DNA from 3 places in the Lentzea sp. NPDC059081 genome. Region 1 is predicted to be linked to each of the others. Evidence: riboswitches for the same ligand, from Rfam matches in the RefSeq annotation. Region 1 holds a riboswitch; each other region holds the start of a gene.

Evidence for each region. A riboswitch is a leader RNA that binds a small molecule or an ion and turns the genes downstream of it on or off. The one in region 1 is predicted to bind glycine.
Region 2: linked by a shared signal. The riboswitch ahead of gcvH (glycine cleavage system protein GcvH) and the one ahead of gcvP (aminomethyl-transferring glycine dehydrogenase) in region 1 are both predicted to bind glycine.
Region 3: linked by a shared signal. The riboswitch ahead of gcvT (glycine cleavage system aminomethyltransferase GcvT) and the one ahead of gcvP (aminomethyl-transferring glycine dehydrogenase) in region 1 are both predicted to bind glycine.

Annotation. Positions count from the first base shown of each region.
Region 1 covers NZ_JBHYGW010000010.1:73,930-77,032, reverse strand. Annotated here, with positions in the region: gene gcvP (aminomethyl-transferring glycine dehydrogenase) at 1-1,058, opposite strand, end outside; glycine riboswitch at 1,211-1,307, opposite strand; gene ACFWV3_RS22885 (Clp protease N-terminal domain-containing protein) at 1,364-2,314, opposite strand; gene ACFWV3_RS22880 (MerR family transcriptional regulator) at 2,419-2,985, opposite strand.
Region 2 covers NZ_JBHYGW010000027.1:68,903-72,005, reverse strand. Annotated here, with positions in the region: gene ACFWV3_RS37260 (L-serine ammonia-lyase) at 1-805, opposite strand, end outside; gene gcvH (glycine cleavage system protein GcvH) at 807-1,190, opposite strand; glycine riboswitch at 1,256-1,348, opposite strand; gene ald (alanine dehydrogenase) at 1,574-2,686, shown strand; gene ACFWV3_RS37245 (TetR/AcrR family transcriptional regulator) at 2,742-3,103, opposite strand, start outside.
Region 3 covers NZ_JBHYGW010000058.1:1,486-4,588, reverse strand. Annotated here, with positions in the region: gene ACFWV3_RS45525 (helix-turn-helix transcriptional regulator) at 61-555, shown strand; gene ACFWV3_RS45520 (hypothetical protein) at 676-1,032, shown strand; gene ACFWV3_RS45515 (DUF3817 domain-containing protein) at 1,047-1,349, shown strand; glycine riboswitch at 1,395-1,500, shown strand; glycine riboswitch at 1,501-1,592, shown strand; gene gcvT (glycine cleavage system aminomethyltransferase GcvT) at 1,687-2,781, shown strand; gene glyA (serine hydroxymethyltransferase) at 2,795-3,103, shown strand, end outside.

The DNA of each region.
Region 1 (3,103 bases):
GAGGCGATCACGGCGAGCAGCACCTGCGCGGTGCAGATGTTGGACGTGGCCTTCTCGCGGCGGATGTGCTGCTCGCGCGTCTGCAGGGCCAGGCGGTAGGCCAGGGAGCCGTCGGCGTCGACCGAGACGCCCACGAGGCGGCCGGGCAGCTGGCGCTCCAGGCCGGAGCGGACGGCCATGTAGCCGGCGTGCGGGCCGCCGAAGCCGATCGGCACGCCGAAGCGCTGGGTGGTGCCGACGACGACGTCGGCGCCGATCTCGCCCGGCGCGCGCAGCAGCGTCAGTGCCAGCAGGTCGGCGACGACCACGGCCTGCGCGCCGGCGGCGTGGATCTCCTCGATCAACGCCTTCTGGTCGCGCACCACACCGGACGCGCCGGGGTAGGACAGCAGCACGCCGAAGAAGTCGCCGCCCAGGCCCAGGCCCTCGATGCCCTGCGACAGGTCGGCGACGACGATCTCGATGCCCAGCGGCTCGGCGCGCGTCTCGATGACGGCGAGCGTCTGCGGCAGCGTGTCGGCGTCGATGACGAACTTGTCCGACTTGGACTTGCCCGCGCGGCGCACCAGGGTCATGGCCTCGGCGGCGGCGGTCGACTCGTCCAGCATGGACGCGTTGGCGACGGGCAGCGCGGTGAGGTCGCCGACCATCGTCTGGAAGTTCAGCAGCGCCTCGAGGCGGCCCTGCGAGATCTCCGGCTGGTACGGCGTGTAGGCGGTGTACCAGGCGGGCGACTCGAGGACGTTGCGCAGGATCACGCCCGGCGTCACGGTGTCGTAGTAGCCCAGGCCGATCATCTGGGTCATCGGCCGGTTCTGCGCCGCCAGCGCGCGCAGCTCGGCGAGCGCCTCGGTCTCGGTGGCCGGGGCGGGCAGGTCCAGCACGAGGTCGCGCTCGTGGATGGACGGGGGAACCGCGTGCTGCGCCAGCTCCTCCAGCGACCCGACGCCGATGACGTCGAGGATCCGGGCGAGCTCGGCGGGGCGCGGGCCGACGTGGCGGTCGGCGAACGGGGTGCCGTGCTCGAGAGCGGCGAGCGGAATGCGGTCCTGCGTCATCTAACGCCTCCGGGGGCCTGAGGGCACACGTGTCCTGGTGCCCTCCCCGCTCTGTCCGTACCCCGAAGGGCGCCTGAGAGGTTCACCCGCTGCGGGAGCGGGCTTTCACCGTCGGCGGGACCCCCTCGCGGGGCTCCACTTTCCAGAGGCGTCTCGCTCGGGCGGTCCTGGATGCCTGAGAGGTTCCCGGGGAGGGACTTGCTCCTTCGGCGCCGGGCTCTGCGACCCGGTCTCTCCCGCCTGAGTTCAGCGACTACCCGAGAAGAATACCCGCAGGCAGCCCACCCAGTCCCCCCGGACGCGACCTACATCTCAGCACCGAGACCGGACAAGGCCGCGGAGACGGGGTCCTCCTGGTCGTCGCGCAGGGCCACGAGCAGGTGCCGGGCGCCCACGACGTCGTCCCCGCGCCGGGCCGCGACGAGCTTCGCGCCCTCGATCGCCCGCTCCACCGGGCCGCCCGCGGGCAGGGTCGCGCGGTCCACGCCCGCCGCGCGCAACGCCGCCGCCGCACCGGACTCGAGCTCGGGCCGCAGCTTCCTGCCCGCCGCCGACAGCTGCTGGTCGAGCGTCAGCACCGCGGCCACGAGGTCGCGGGAGGTGACGGTGCGGTCGCCGGCGACGGCGAGCCGTTCGGCCTCGGCGCGCACCGCGGTGAGCTCGGGCCCGCCCAGCCCCTGTCCGCGCACGACGAGCTTGGTCAGCCAGCGCACGTACCCGCCGCCGGACTCCCCTTCCAGCGCACCGGCCTTGCGCAGCAGCCACACCGCCGGAGCCTCCTCGGGTTCCGACGCCGCGCGCACGGCCGCCGCGGTGGCCTCGACGTCCACGCGTCGCACGGCCATCAGGTCCGCGACCCGGCCGAACTCCAGCGACAGCAACGCGAGCGACAGGTGGGTCGTGGTCAGCACGCCGTCGCCGGCCTGGCCGATCGCCGCGCGCAGGCAGGCGTCCAGCGCGACGCTGGCGGGCACCGGGGTGTCGACACGTGCCTGGTGGTGGGCGGCGCGCAGCAGCGTCGTGACGTCCGGACCGGCCTCGGTGGCGCCGCCGTCGCCGCTCGCCCAGTGCTCGGTCCCCCGCGCCATCGCCTGCGCCCGCAGCGACCTCACGCCGAGCTTGCGCCCGGGACCGGTGGTGTCGGCGAGCGCGATGAGCAGGTTCTCGGTGCCGACGAAGCCGAACTCCAGCCGGAACGCCCGTTGCACGGCCGCGGCCAGCGCTTTCACGACCTGCGAGGAAGGAGTGGGGGTCATGCCGGCAACGCTAGGGAGCCGGGGTGCCGCGGCGCCTCTGCCGACCGGCCACAGAGGACGGCCAGTCGGCCAGGAAGGGGTAGCCGGCCAGGAGGAGCGACCGGTCAGCCGGTCGCGCGCTCGCGGCGGCGGCGGGTCAGCTCGTCCTCGGTCATCGGGGCGATCTCGACGCCGTCCGCGCGTTCGGCCGGGAACTCGTGGATGGTCCCGCTGATCTCGCGCATCGCACCGCTCACCGCGATGCCGAACACGCCCTGGCCGCCCTGCAGCAGGTCGACGACCTCCTCCGGTGACGTGCACTCGTAGACGGTCGTGCCGTCGGAGAAGAGGGTGATCTTCGCGAGGTCCTGGACGCCGCGGCGGCGCAGGTGGTCGACCGCGACCCTGATGTTCTGCAGCGAGACGCCGGTGTCCAGCAGTCGCTTCACGACCTTCAGGACCAGGATGTCCTTGAACGAGTACAGCCTCTGGCTGCCGGAGCCGTGCGCCATCCGCACCGTCGGGGCGACGAGCCCCGTCCGGGCCCAGTAGTCGAGCTGCCGGTACGTGATGCCCGCGATCTGACACGCCGCGGGACCCCGGTAACCGACGAGCTCGTCCGGCAGCGAGGAGTCCGGGAACAGCTCGCCCTGCTGCCCGGATCCGGCCCTCAAGGGCGCTTCCTCGACCACGCCTGCCTCCCCTCGCGAACGGCCACGAAACTCGATGGCCGTCAAGCCGCCACGTCAGCTCGCGCGAACCAGCGACGTCCACTCGAGTTCGACGGTAGGACCGCTCCGAGGGCAGGTC
Region 2 (3,103 bases), on a different contig from region 1:
GCGCGAAGAGGGTCACCCAGTCCATGACCCGCAGCGGGTCGGTGACGAAGTGCTCGCCCTCCAGGCGCTTGCGCATCTCGGCGGCGCGGCGGCGGACCTTCAGGCCGCCGGGCAGCACGCCGTGCTCGGTGCAGCCGCGTTCGACGCACTCCTGCATGACGTGCCAGATGTGCAGCAGCCCCGACCGCACCTCGTCCTCGGTGCGCCACGACAGCTCGTTGGCCATCATGATCTCGCTGATCGACAGCCCGGTCTCGCGGCAGCGCGCGAGCAGCTCGTCGCCGGTGAGGAACGGGTGCGGCAACGGCGTGGTGTCCGGCTTGATCCGGTCGGTGCCCGAGGCGTTCTCGTCGACGACGAACCCGCCGCCGATCGAGTAGTAGACGGCGTGCTCGACCGAAGTGCCCCCGCTGAACGCCTCGAAGCTCATCCCGTTGGGGTGCAGAGGAAGCGACTTGCGGCGGTGCATGATGAGGTCGTGGTCGTGCCGGAACGCGATCTCGTGCGTGCCGCCGAGCCGCAGCCGTCCACTCGCGACGATCTCGTCGACGCGCCCGGCCGCGACCGCGGGGTCGACCTCCTCGGGGAGGTTGCCCTCCAGGCCGAGGAAGACGGCCTTGGGGCTCCCGTGGCCGTGCCCGGTGGCGCCGAGCGAACCGAAGAGCTCGACGTGCACCCGGTCCACTCCGGACAGGCGCTCGCCGAGCTTCTCGACGAACATCGCCGCCGCGCGCATCGGACCGACCGTGTGCGAGCTGGACGGTCCGATGCCGACGGAGAACAGGTCGAAGACGCTGATGGCCATGTCAGTCGGACTTGGTGAGCTCGGCGTACTTCGCCGCCGTGAGCAGGTTCTCGGCCGACTCGACGCGAACCTTGAACAGCCAGCCGGCGCCGTAGGGGTCGCTGTTGACGATCGCCGGGTCGTCGACGACGGCGCCGTTGACCTCGATCACCTCGCCGGTGACGGGCGAGAACAGGTCGCTGACGGACTTGGTGGACTCGAGCTCGCCGCAGACCTCGTTGGTGATCACCTTCGCGCCGACCTCCGGCAGCTGCACGAAGACGATGTCGCCGAGCGCGTCCGCGGCGTACTCGGTGATTCCGCAGGTCAGCGGGTCCTGGGTGCCCGGCGTCCAGTCGACCCACTCGTGCTCGGTGGTGTAGAGCAGGTTCTCGGGGAACTGCACGGCGACTCCTCTGGCTGGTGACGGGTCAAGGACACACTTGCGCCCCCTCCGCCGTGCAGAGTTGCCTACCCCGAGCGGTCTTGCTGCCTGAGAGTGTGCGGGAGCTTGCCCCTTCGGCGCCCCGACTCCGACGTCGAGGTCTCTCCCACTCGGGTTCCGGCGCTGACGCGCCACGGCCGGTCTTCAGTTCTCGGGGCCGAACGCTATGTGCGGGCCCCGCCGGGTGTCAACGCGAACCGGTCGAGTCACACGCGAGAGCGGCCCGAGTCGCCCTGTCCTAGATGAACAACCACACGGGTGCGTGATAGTGCGATCAGCACAGTGACATGACCTTCCCACTGCCCCACATTGTGAGATGTCGGCCACCGAACGGAGGAGTCATCGTGCGGATCGCAGTTCCCCGCGAGATCAAGAACCACGAGTACCGCGTCGCTCTCACCCCTGCCGGTGCGCACGAGCTGACGAGCCGCGGGCACGACGTGTTCGTCGAGCAGGGCGCCGGTCTGGGCTCCGCGATCACAGACGAGGAGTACCTCGCCGCGGGCGCCAAGGTGCTCGCGACCGCCGACGACGTGTGGGCGGAGGGCGACCTGGTCCTCAAGGTCAAGGAGCCGATCGCCGAGGAGTACCCCCGTCTCCGCGCCGGCCAGACCCTCTTCACCTACCTCCACCTCGCCGCCGACAAGCCGCTGACCGAGGCGCTGCTCGCGTCCGGCACCACCGCCATCGCCTACGAGACCGTGCAGCTGCCGAACCGCGCGCTGCCGCTGCTCGCCCCGATGTCCGAGGTCGCGGGCCGCCTGGCCCCGCAGGTCGGCGCGTTCAGCCTGATGAAGCCCTCCGGCGGCCGCGGCGTGCTGCCCGGCGGCGTCCCCGGTGTCGCCCCGGCCCGCGTGGTCGTGATCGGCGGCGGCGTGGCGGGCGTCAACGCCGCCACCATCGCCGTCGGCATGGGCGCCGACGTGCAGATCCTCGACACCAACGTCGACCGCCTGCGCCAGATCGACGCCCAGTTCTCCGGCCGTCTGCGCACGCTCGCCTCGAACTCGTTCGCCATCGAGCAGGCCGTCCGCGAGGCCGACCTGGTCATCGGCGCCGTGCTGGTACCGGGCGCCGCGGCCCCGAAGCTGGTCTCGAACGCCCTGGTGGCCGAGATGAAGCCGGGTTCGGTGCTCGTCGACATCGCGATCGACCAGGGCGGCTGCTTCGAGGACTCCCGCGCCACCACGCACGCCGAGCCGACCTACGAGGTCCACAACTCGGTGTTCTACTGCGTGGCCAACATGCCGGGCGCCGTCCCGCGCACCTCCACCTACGCGCTGACCAACGTGACGCTGCCGTACGCCGTCGCGCTGGCCGACAAGGGCTGGGAGAAGGCGCTCAAGGACGACCGTTCGCTCGCCTTGGGCCTCAACGTCCACGCCGGCCTGCTGACCAACGGCCCGGTGGCTGACGCGACCGGCCTGCTGCACACGCCGCTGGAGTCCGTCGTCTGAAGACCAACCGAATGAATGAGGCCCCCGCACGCGTGAATCGCTGCGGGGGTTTCGCCTATCTGAGTGCTTTGACGCGCGCCTTGATGCCGTCGATCACGCAGTCCAGCCCGAACTCGAACTGGCGGTCCAGCGACCAGATCTCCCTCTCGTCCAGCATCGCGACGTACCGGGGGTGCTTCTCGCGGTAGAGGTCGGCGATCTTGCCCAGGTCAGGGGGCGGCGAGTCCATCCCGCCGCGTCCGACGAAGTTGACCTCCGCGATCGCGTACCCGTTGACGTAGCTGCCCACAGCGGAGATCGACTGCGCGGCGGCCACGGTGCTCAGGCCCGCGCGCAGCATCGGCCCGAACATGGCGTCCGCGTAGGCCACCGCGTTCGGGCCGATGGTGTTGAACTGCCCGATCCCGCGGATCCACC
Region 3 (3,103 bases), on a different contig from region 1:
TCAGACCTACCGAATACCTTCCGCTGCAATGGCCGATCCCCGACCGACGAGGAGGCATGGATGGTCGAGGACTCCGGGGTCCACGAGCTGTTGAAGCAGTGGGCGGCTGAACGGTCTGATGACGCAGAGATGCAGGAGGTGAACCGGATCAAGAACGCGTGGCTCGCGGAGGCTCCCCCCTCGGCGCCGGGCATTCCCGTGCAGCGGGGTGCCGCACGGAGCGGGTCGCGTGGCTTGGTCAAGGTCGACTCGGCGGATCCGGCCTACGTGGCCGCGATGCGCAAGCGGGCGCCGGAGGCACCCGAGGCGTTGCTCGCCGCCGCAGCGAGCTACTGGCAGCTCGTCGGTGACGTCAGCGAGGCCGAGCAGTGGTGGGACGCGGGCATCAGCCCGTTGGACCAGCGCGCGCTCGACTACCGCGCTGCCGGCCTGACTCCTGCCGACCTCGGGAGGCGCCTGGGACCGATGACGGTTCTCCAGCACCTTCGTCGTGGCTCCGCCGCGGCCTGGTGCGTCGCACGTCTGCAGAGGCAGCGCCGGGACGGCGTGGCGTAGAGGTAAGGGCTGTCGAGGAATCGGCAGCCCCGAGTTCATGTCCCTCACGGGCGGCCTCCTGGTCGGAGGCCTCACCCAAGTAGTGTGGAGGTCGTGCGCGGCCTCCTTACTCCCCAACGCTTGTTGATCGCGTTCGCCTGTCTGGCGGCGCTGGTCGTGTGTTGCGGGCTCGCGTACTGGCAGTGGCAGCGCTTCGAGTCCGCCAGCGGCACGTTCCAGAACCTCGGGTACGTGCTCCAGTGGCCGCTCTTCGGCCTCTTCCCCCTCTTCATGGTGTGGCGCTTCCGCCGCCTGGCGCGCCAGAACCGTGACGGGGCTCTCTCCGCACCGGAGCCGGTTGCACCCGGTCCCCGGCCGGTGACTACCGTTGACGCCGTCACACCCGCGCCTGTCGAGCACTTCGACGACGAAGAAGACGCGGAGCTCGCGGCCTACAACCGCATGCTCGCGGACCTCAACGCGCGGGACGGTCGTTGAGCGAAGGCGGGCAGATGAAGGGTGCGTTGACCCGGTTCCGGGTCATGGCTTACGTGGTCGGTGTCTTCCTGCTGCTCCTGGTCGTGGCGATGGTGCTCAAGTACGCCGCGGACATGGGCGGCGCGATGAAGGTCGTCGGCCCGATCCACGGCTTCCTCTACGCCATCTACCTGGTGATCTCGGTCGACCTGGCGCTCAAGCTGCGCTGGTCGATCAAGGGCACCCTGCTGGTGCTGCTCGCCGGCACCGTCCCGTTCCTGTCGTTCTGGGCGGAGCGCAAAGTGGTCGAGAAGACCGCGCAGGGCGTGCCGTTGTGACGTTTGGCCTGCTAGCGTCTGGGGCTGACAACTGAACACGGCCGTCGATGTCGCGCGGGAGAGTCCCACTGCACCCGATTTCTCGGGCAGGGGGCGCCGAAGGAGCAACTCCTCCCCGGAATCTCTCAGGTACAGGTACCGCACGACGAAGGCAACTCTGGAAAGCAGGCCCATCGGCCTCGCCCACGGTGCAAGCCGCGCTGCGCGCGGTGAAGCTCTCAGGCTCATGACAGAGGGGGAGGCTCGCTCAAGTGAGGAGTCTCCGATGGACCGTGTCATTCTTCTGTTGCCTCAGCCGGCCGTCCGGCTCTTCGGCGCACCCTGGAGGAGCGTTCTGATGTCCCGCCTCACGCCTCTGAACGCCGAGCACGAGCAGCTCGGCGCGATGTTCACCGACTTCGCGGGCTGGCGGATGCCGCTGCGCTACTCGAGCGAGCTCGCGGAACACCACGCGGTGCGCACGACCGCGGGCCTGTTCGACCTCACGCACATGGGTGAGATCGTCCTGACCGGGCCGCAGGCGGGCGAAGCCCTCGACTACGCGCTCGTCGGCCACATCTCCGCGCTGGCCGTCGGCAAGGCGCGCTACACGATGATCACGCAGGCCGACGGCGGCGTGATCGACGACCTGATCGTGTACCGGTTGGGCGACGAGGAGTTCATGGTCGTCGCGAACGCCTCGAACGCCGCCGTGGTCGCCGAGGCGCTGGTCGAGCGCGCCGCCGGGTTCGACGCGGTGGTCGAGGACAGGTCGACCGACTACGCGCTGATCGCGATCCAGGGCCCGAAGTCGGTCGAGATCCTGTCCGGCCTCACCGACACCGACCTCGCGACGGTCAAGTACTACGCCTCGTACCCGTCCTCGGTCGCGGGCGTCCCGGCGCTGCTGGCCCGCACCGGCTACACGGGCGAGGAGGGCTTCGAGCTCTTCGTCGCGCCGTCCGACGCCTCCGCCGTGTGGACCGCGCTGCTCGAGGCCGGTGCCGCGCACGAGCTGAAGCCGTGCGGGCTCGGCTGCCGCGACACGTTGCGCCTCGAAGCCGGGATGCCCTTGTACGGCAACGAGCTGACGACGTCGCTGACGCCGTACCACGCGGGCCTGGGCCGGGTCGTGAAGCTCGACAAGCCGGGCGACTTCGTGGGCCGCGACGCGCTGAGCAAGGTCTCGGAGTCCGATGTGGACTCGGTCCTGGTCGGTCTGAAGACTCCGGAGCGCCGCGCCCCGCGCCACGGCTACGCGGTGCTGAACGGCGACGAGGTCGTCGGCGAGGTCACCTCGGGCGCCCTGTCCCCGACGCTCGGCTACTCCGTCGCCATGGCCTACGTCTCGAAGGCGAGCGCGGAGCCGGGCACCCCTCTGCTGGTGGACGTCCGCGGCAAGAAGCAGCCGGTCGAGGTCGTCGCACTTCCGTTCTACAAGCGCGCCAAGTAGGGAGTTCTTCCAGATGTCCGACCAGTTCAACGCTTCCCTCGCGGAGTACGACCCCGAGGTTGCCGAGGCCGTCGCGGCCGAGCTGGCGCGCCAGCAGGGCACGCTCGAGATGATCGCCTCGGAGAACTTCACGCCCGTCTCGGTCCTGCAGGCGCAGGGCTCGGTGCTGACGAACAAGTACGCCGAGGGCTACCCCGGCCGCCGCTACTACGGCGGCTGCGAGCACGTCGACGTAGTCGAGCGCCTGGCCATCGAGCGCATCAAGGCCCTCTTCGGCGCCGGCTTCGCGAACGTGCAGCCGCACTCGGGCGCGCAGGCCAAC